DNA from 2 places in the Protofrankia symbiont of Coriaria ruscifolia genome. Region 2 is predicted to be linked to the other one. Evidence: riboswitches for the same ligand, from Rfam matches in the RefSeq annotation. Region 2 holds a riboswitch; the other holds the start of a gene.
The links. A riboswitch is a leader RNA that binds a small molecule or an ion and turns the genes downstream of it on or off. The one in region 2 is predicted to bind S-adenosylmethionine.
Positions count from the first base shown of each region.

Region 1: another riboswitch for S-adenosylmethionine. It lies ahead of thrC (threonine synthase); the one in region 2 lies ahead of CV1CTNOD_RS28055 (putative leader peptide).

Region 1 covers NZ_CAAAFR010000203.1:12,044-15,910, forward strand. The annotation lists gene CV1CTNOD_RS23610 (HAD family hydrolase) at 1-352, opposite strand, end outside; gene CV1CTNOD_RS23615 (glucosyl-3-phosphoglycerate synthase) at 511-1,482, opposite strand; SAM riboswitch class I at 1,514-1,631, shown strand; gene thrC (threonine synthase) at 1,641-2,915, shown strand; gene CV1CTNOD_RS27165 (DUF5615 family PIN-like protein) at 3,549-3,782, opposite strand; gene CV1CTNOD_RS23630 (DUF433 domain-containing protein) at 3,779-3,867, opposite strand, start outside.
Region 2 covers NZ_CAAAFR010000015.1:56,060-59,926, reverse strand. The annotation lists gene CV1CTNOD_RS01760 (ABC transporter substrate-binding protein) at 1-1,369, opposite strand, end outside; gene CV1CTNOD_RS28055 (putative leader peptide) at 1,664-1,792, opposite strand; SAM riboswitch class IV at 1,815-1,925, opposite strand; gene CV1CTNOD_RS25300 (hypothetical protein) at 2,177-2,509, opposite strand; gene CV1CTNOD_RS25295 (hypothetical protein) at 2,736-2,969, shown strand; gene CV1CTNOD_RS01750 (hypothetical protein) at 3,077-3,867, shown strand, end outside.

The sequences.
Region 1 (3,867 bases), on a different contig from region 2:
CCTCCAGGCGTCCCGGATGCCGCGCGAGCAACGCCGTGATCAGCTCGTCGGGTATCCGGTCGAACGTCGCGGGCATGGCTCCGCGCAGGATCTGGCTGCTGCGCCCGTGGTCCCAGCCGACGATGGCGCCGAGTTCGGCGATGAACCCGTCCGCACCGAAGATCGAGGCGGCCTCGGTGAGCTGGGGACGCGTCCGTCCGCTGACCAGGACCAGCGCGATGCCGGCCTGGTGCAGATCGATCAGGGCACGAGCCGGGTCCAATGTGGTGGAGTGATCTTCAGCCCGGAAGAAGCATCCGTACGGCCCCACCATGGTCCCATCGAGATCGGTATAGACGACCCGGACGCTCATCGGCAATGTCCTCCTGTTCGTACTGTTCGTACTGTTCGTACTGTTCGTGGCGGGTCGGGTGGTACGGTGTCCATGCTCCTGCCGCGTTCCGGCGTCGATTTGTCACCAATTGTGGCCAACCTGCCCGGTGCGGCCCACCTGGTGTGGCGGGACCTCGGTCAGGTGCTTTCCGTCGGGCCGCAGCCCGGACGGGCGTGGCGGGCGGCGTACTCCGGAATGGTGATCATCGGCGGGCGCTCCTGCACCCCCACCTGGTGGGTACGCGGTTGCAACCCGCCGTCACCGCGGCCGAACTGGGTCAGCGTCCCACCGAGAGTGCCACCGTGGATGCCCAACCGTGCCCACGCCGCATGGATGATCTCCGCGGCCATCCGCCCGAGAGCCTCGTCGGACTGGTGGCGATGGACCTTGCGGCCGACCTCGACCTGCGCGAGAGCGTCCACCCCGGCGAGTGAGAACACGTCCACGACCTGGGCGAACTCGATACCGTAGCCGGAGACGAACGGGAGCTGCTCCAGCAGTGCCCGTCGGCCGGCGAACTCTCCGGCAAGCGGCTGCACCAGCCCGGCAAGCTGCGGCCAGTGCAGGTTGAGCAGGGGACGCGCGACGAGTTCGGTGACCCGTCCACCACCGCCGGGCAGCAGCCCCTTCGCCAGCGGCCGGTCATAGGACGCTTTGACGTAGGACACCGCGTCCTCGGTCAGCAGCGGCCCGAGCAACCCGGTAACCAGGCTCGCGTCGAAGTCCTCCAGGTCGGCGTCGACGAAGACCACGATGTCCCCGGACGTTGCGTACAGGGACTTCCACAGGGCCTCGCCCTTGCCGGCGACACGCCCGTAGCCGGTGAGGATCCGCTCCTCGGCGAACACCGCGGCACCCGCGGCGGCCGCCTCGGACGCGGTCGCGTCGACCGAGCCGGGGTCGATGACGACGATCTCGTCGACGAGGGGTACCGCGGCCACGAGATCACGGCGAACCGCCGCAACGATCTCACCGACGGTGGCCGCCTCGTTCAGCGCGGGCAGTACCACGCTGATCGGACCCACCTTGCGGGCCAGCAGTTCCCCGGGCGAGAAGTCATGCCCGTAATACGTCCTATGCTTGAACCAACGGTGCACGTCAGGCCGCACACGACTACAGTACGGAAGGACAACCGCATACGGCTCATCCAGAGGGGCAGAGGGACCGGCCCAGTGAAGCCCCGGCAACCACCCGCATCAGTGCGCGGCAGGTGCTAATTCCGTCCTGAGATGCATCCGGCTCTCGGGAAAGATGAGGAGTTTCACAGATGACAGTCGCTCCCGAGCGCCTCTCAACGATCAGCTCTGACGTCGTCAATCCCGCGGTATCCCTGTCGTGTCGTTACTGCGGTGCCACCTATGCGCTCTCGCCGACGCACGTCTGTATCGAGTGTTTCGCCCCGCTGGAGATTGCCTACGACGAGTCCGCGCTGCGCCGGGTTACCCGGGCATCCATCGAGGCCGGTCCCACCAATCTGTGGCGCTACGTCGGGCTGCTGCCCGCCGGCCACGACCCCGCACGCCGGGTGTCCCTCGGAGCGGGCTGGACGCCGTTGCGCCCGGCCACCCGCCTCGCCGCCGAGCTCGGAATGCGGACACTGTGGGTCAAGGACGACAGCGCGAACCCCACCCACTCGTTCAAGGACAGGGTCGTGTCGGTGGCGCTGTCAGCCGCGCGCGAGCATGGATACACCACGGTCGCCTGCGCGTCCACCGGCAACCTGGCCCAGTCGGTGGCGGCCCACGCCGCCTCCGCCGGACTTCGCTCAGTGGTACTGATCCCGCACGACCTCGAGGACGGCAAGACCGTGTCGACCGCCGTCTACGGCGGCACGCTGGTCGCGATCGACGGCAACTACGACGACGTGAACCGCCTGTGCAGTGAGCTGTCCGGTGAGTACGAGTGGGCGTTCGTCAACGTCAACGTCCGGCCGTTCTACGCCGAGGGGTCCAAGACGCTCGGCTACGAGGTCGCCGAGCAGCTCGGCTGGCGACTGCCGGAGCAGGTCGTGGTGCCGATCGCGTCCGGGTCGCTGCTGACCAAGATCGACAAGGCTTTCGGTGAGCTCGGCCGTCTCGGCCTGGTGGAGCCGACCCCGTACCGGGTTTTCGGCGCGCAGGCGCAGGGCTGCAACCCGGTCGCAGCAGCCTTCGCCCGTGGGGTGGACACGGTCTCGCCGATGAAGCCGTCCACCATTGCCAAATCGCTGTCGATCGGCAACCCCGCGGACGGCCCGTACGCCCTCGACGTGGCACGGCGGACCAGCGGTGCGATCACCGACGTCACCGATCCCGAGATCGTCGAGGGAATTCGCCTGCTGGCCCGGACCGAGGGTGTCTTCGGCGAGACCGCGGGCGGCGTCACCGTCGCCTGCCTGCGGCGGCTGCTGCGCGAGGGCCTACTCGACCCCGATGCCGAGACCGTCATCTTCAACACCGGGGACGGGCTGAAGACCCTCGACCCACTGGTGTCGACGGGCAAGCCAACCGCGACCATCCGCCCGTCACTGGCCGCCTTCGAAACCGCCGGCCTCGGCGACTGAACAACGCCTCACAACGACACCTCCGGCGGCGCGAAAACAATGATCGCGCCACCTTTGGCCGGGGCCGACCGACATCCCGCCCGCTCCTTGGCCACCGGTCGGGATGTCAGTTGTCCGGGCCCCCATGGACGACCCGGACAACTCCTGTCACCTCAGACCCGGACAGACCTGCAACCCAGCTGGGGGTTGTTCCCGCCGCCAAATTTGATCCCATACGCACACCGTGTGCCTGCCAGCGCAGACCGGCACAATGAAGTCAAACCCGTGGTTCACCCCGCGGTGAAACGCATTGTCCACGTCGGGACGCGACACGTCGGCCGTCGTCGCGTAGCCGGCGGTCCCGTCCACGTACACGTACACCTGGATCGGGGCATTCGTGTCTGGGTCGATCGCCCAACCCCGCACCGGATTCCGTTGTCCGCCGGCAGCGCCTCGTCAAACGTCCCAAACGGCTGCGCCGAACCGACCTGCAGGTTCTTGAAATGAAGGTAGACAAATGACGACGCCGAAACGGTTCGCTCGCTGGAGGTCCCGTTACCGAACCGGTTATGCTCCTCGACGGTCTAGGGCAGCGGCAAGCTGACCGAGATTAGCGATCAGCAAGCCGAGTTGCTCGGATGGCCGGCGACCCCGTCACGACGGAAGAGAATCACCGAAGGCCGGTCCATACCGGATCGAGCGAGAATCCCGTCGAAATCCGTATCTGCCGAGATGAGCAACGCGGTCGTCGTCGCGGGCAAAGGCAAGTACCGTCTCGTCGTCTGCCGAGCCCATGGCCAGGTCACGAACATGGACCACGTCGTGACCCACACCGCGCGGACCTTCGGCGAGGCGTTGGGACAGGTTGTTGTCGAGGAGGAACCTCACGCTCCGGCCAGCAAAGGGAGCTGCTGCTCACGTACGGCCTTGGCGGCGAACAACAAGGCTTCGCGCACGTCCTCGGCGGTGAGCT
Region 2 (3,867 bases):
GCAGCCTGTATGCGTTCGCCAGCTGCGTGGAGTACTGGCTGCGCAGAATGTCGGGATCGGCACGGGTCAGGTTGCCCCACAGCGCGTCGAAGTCACCCGACCTCTGGATCTGGACCACCTGGGCGATCTGCTGCTCCTTCAACACGATATCGATGCCGACCGCCTTCAGCTGCTGCTGGATCAGCTCCAGCGTCGACTTGTTGGTAGCCGCGTTGGTGAACCAGTCCACCGTCAGGCGCAGCGGGGTGCCGTCCTTCTGCCGGATCCTGTCACCGCCGGGCGTCCAGCCGGCGGAGTCCAGCAACGATCTGGCCCTGGCGGCGTCGAAGAGCACGCCCGAGCTCAGATCCTGGTAGCTCGGGGTCGTGTGCGCCAGGATGCTCGTCGCCGGCTGGGTGCCGGTCGGGAACACCGTGTCGACGACCTGCCGCCGGTCGATAGCGAACAGGATGGCCTGCCGCACCTTCTCGTCCTGCAGGATCGGTCTGGAGTTGTTCAACCCTAGGCTGAACACCACCCCGGGGTTGGCCCGTGCCTGCAGGTTGACCCCGCCGCCCTTGAGCGCCGACTCGTCGGAGCGGCTCACGCTGCCGATCGCGTCGACCTGGCCGGAGGCCAGGCTGGCGGTGCGCACACCTGCCTCGGGGACCACCTTGAACACGAGCGTGTCCAGGTAGGCCTCACCCTTCTTCGCCCACAGGGACGAACCCCAGTTGTAGTCCTTGCGCTTCACCAACGTGATCGACTGGTTTGGCACGTACTTGGACAGCGCGAACGAACCGGACCCGACCACACCGTCGCGGCAGCGCTGCTGCGGGGTCTTGGCGACGCTGGCCCCCGACACCAGTCCCAGGGAGAACGTCGAGGTGGCCTGCAGGAACTGGGCGTTCGCCTGTTTGAACGCGACCGCGGCGGTGAGGTCGTCGACCACCGTGGTGCCCTCGTAACCGCTGAGGTAGCCCTGCCCCAGGACGGCCAACGTGCCCAACTTCGGTATCGCGTCGAAGTTGTCCTTGACCGACCGCGCATTCACCGGCGTCCCGTCGCTGAACGTCGCGCCGGGCCGCAGGTGGAAGGTGAACGTCTTCGCGTCCGGGCTGATCTCCCAGCGTTCCGCCAGCCACGGCACGATCTCGCCCGTCTGGGGGTTCTGGTCGGTCAACGAGTCGACGATCTGCCGCAGCGAGTAGACCGTGTCGTTGCTGCCTCCCTGCTGCGGGTCCACGCATCCCGCGTCCGAGCCCACCGCGAAGGTCAGCGTGCCCCCCGCCCGGCCCGCACCGGCGCTCGCGCCGCTCGCGGGCTCGTCGTCATCGGAGCCACAGGCGCTCAACAACGTCGAGGCCGCGGCGAGCGCGGCAACAGCCACCGCCCACCGAGTGGGTCCGGGCCGAAATGATCAATTCACAACAGTTCTCTCCTGCGAGGGATCCGAAGAAGCCACCGGTGGGACCGCGTGCCCGCGCACTCCAATCCCGGACGGACCGGGACGGACAACGCAACGAACACGATGACGCCGAGTGACAGACACGATGACGCCGACCTGCACGGCGCCAGGACTGCTGAGGTCAGAGGGCACATGATGTTGAGAGGCGCACCGCGCCCTGGCAACAGGGGCCAGTCGCGTGAGGACCGCCGCGCCCAACGGCGAGCGGGTCCGGTATCAGCTCAGGGGCCGGTAGCTACAACACAGACAGCTGGTTACTCGCTGCAGGTCGATGTGCCGTCGTGAGAAGGTCGCCGGGGTACGGCACGGCGAAACAGCGCAGGCACGGCCATGCGACTGCTGCACGCTGGCTTCCTCCTACAACCAAGACACACGCCTGCGCGACTGGTTCGTCGCACCGGGCTCTCATCCGGAGCGCCCGACCGCGGACGAGAGTTGCCGGCCAGCAAGCCAGAGCTTGACGCTGACGCTCGGCGCCTGAAGCTACCCGTCCGCGGATTATCCGTCAATATCGATTGACAAAGTAGAGAAACAGCCGGGCGCCTCCAGCTGCCGAGGATGAAGTCCCCCGCGCTCGAAGGACGAGAAGACCGTGATCGGGACTGCGCACATCTGCCGCCCCCTGCCCTCCCCCACTGCCTCCTCCAGCAACCCGGGGACTTGGGCCTCCGGCGACGGAAGAAGCATGATCCCGTCACCTTTGGCCCTTTGGCCGGGACCACAGCGCCGTCAGACCACGACAAGGCCGAGCGCGGGGTCCAACTTGTGTAGATCGTGCGGATCAGAGGTGACAACCGTGGCCCGAAGCTTCTCTACCAGTAACACATCAATATCGCCAGCTTCCAGCACCGATCGCGCCCAGCCACGCGCGGCATCGTCCAACCCGGCAGCCTCTTCGATCATCTGGTCCAGGATCTCCTGAGCCTGCGCCCAGTCCGGCTCGGCAGCAGCCAGACCGGCGAAGTAGGCCGACACCGACTCCACCTGGCCGGCGTCGGCAGCCCGCTGCGCCTTCGCCGCGATCTCTTCCGGGACACTGATAGTGATCCTCCTGAAGCTCATAAACCAAGCTTAGTAGTCGTAAATAAATTAGTTGTTTTCTTGAGGCGCGTTTGCCCCGATCAGAGGCCTGCAGTTGCATTACTTATTTCATTACGACTCCTTAAGTCCGAAGCAGCTGCGTGCACTGGTGTTTCTACGCAGGTCGCTGACCTGCGTAGGTGCGCGAGCTATCGGCACCGAGACGGATCTCCACGGGGGAACGATCACGATAGGCGGCCCCGAACCGGTGACCCAAACGCCAGGCGGGGCCTCAACCGCGACCCCAGGAGGTCCCGACCGTGTCCCACATCATTTCCCCAGCAGCGTCTGGACCAGAAACGCGATTCCCGACACGAAGCGGTGCTCCGCTCACGCCGATGGCCCGACCTTCGAGGCCACCAGTGACGACTACCGAGCGGCGGATCAGACCGACTTCGAGCGGGAGCGTGATCTCGCCCTGGTCGCGTTCTACGCAGCCTGACTCCAAGCCAATCTGGACCCGTCACGATCGGTTTCAAACGCGCCTACGTATCACAGGCCGAGTCGGGCCGGGACGTACCGTCCGAGAACCTCGTCGACGCGCTGGACGTGGCACTGGACGCCGGCGGGGAACTGCGTACGCTGCGCGGACAGGCATGGCAGGAACGACGGACACGACGCCACAACCCACCCGACCCGCGAGAGCAACGAGGGGAGGATGCCACGGACCGGCGGCAGGTACTCCAGACCTCGGCCCTGGCTGCGGCATCGGCGCTCGCAGCCGACACCTACCAGCGGATCTCGACGGCTGGCCCGGACGCACTGACGCTCGTCGAACTGGAAACCGACGTCGATGAGATCGCCGTGGTGTACACGCCGGTTCCCCACGTCGACCTGCTGCCCCGGGTCGTGGACCGCTGGCGTCAGGTCGAGGCGATCCTTGACGGCCGGACAGCGGGCAAGACGCGGCAGCGGGTGACCCTGCTCGGCGGCCAGTTCGTGTTCTTCCTCGGTCGGTTGGCGTTCAACACCGGGGACATGCGTTCGGCCCGTCGGTTCGCGATGCTGTCGGAGCACTATGCCGACGAGGCGGGGGAACCGGTGCTTGCCGCTTCGGTGGCCGCGCTGCACTCGTCGATCGCGTACTACACGGGCCGCTACACGGCCGCGCTGGATCATCTGCGTGCCGCAGACCGCTGGGACCATCCCTACGTCCGCGCCCGGATGTCCGCCTACGAGGCCAGGACCCATGTCGCGCTCGGGGACGCCGCCGCGGCCAGTGCCGCGCTGGACCGCATGGAGACGACGGCCGGCGACTTTCGCCCGGCGCCCGGAGAAACACCGGTCGGGGAAGCGGCGGTGGCCATGTTCCGCGCGGGGATCGCGGCCCGGCTCGGCGA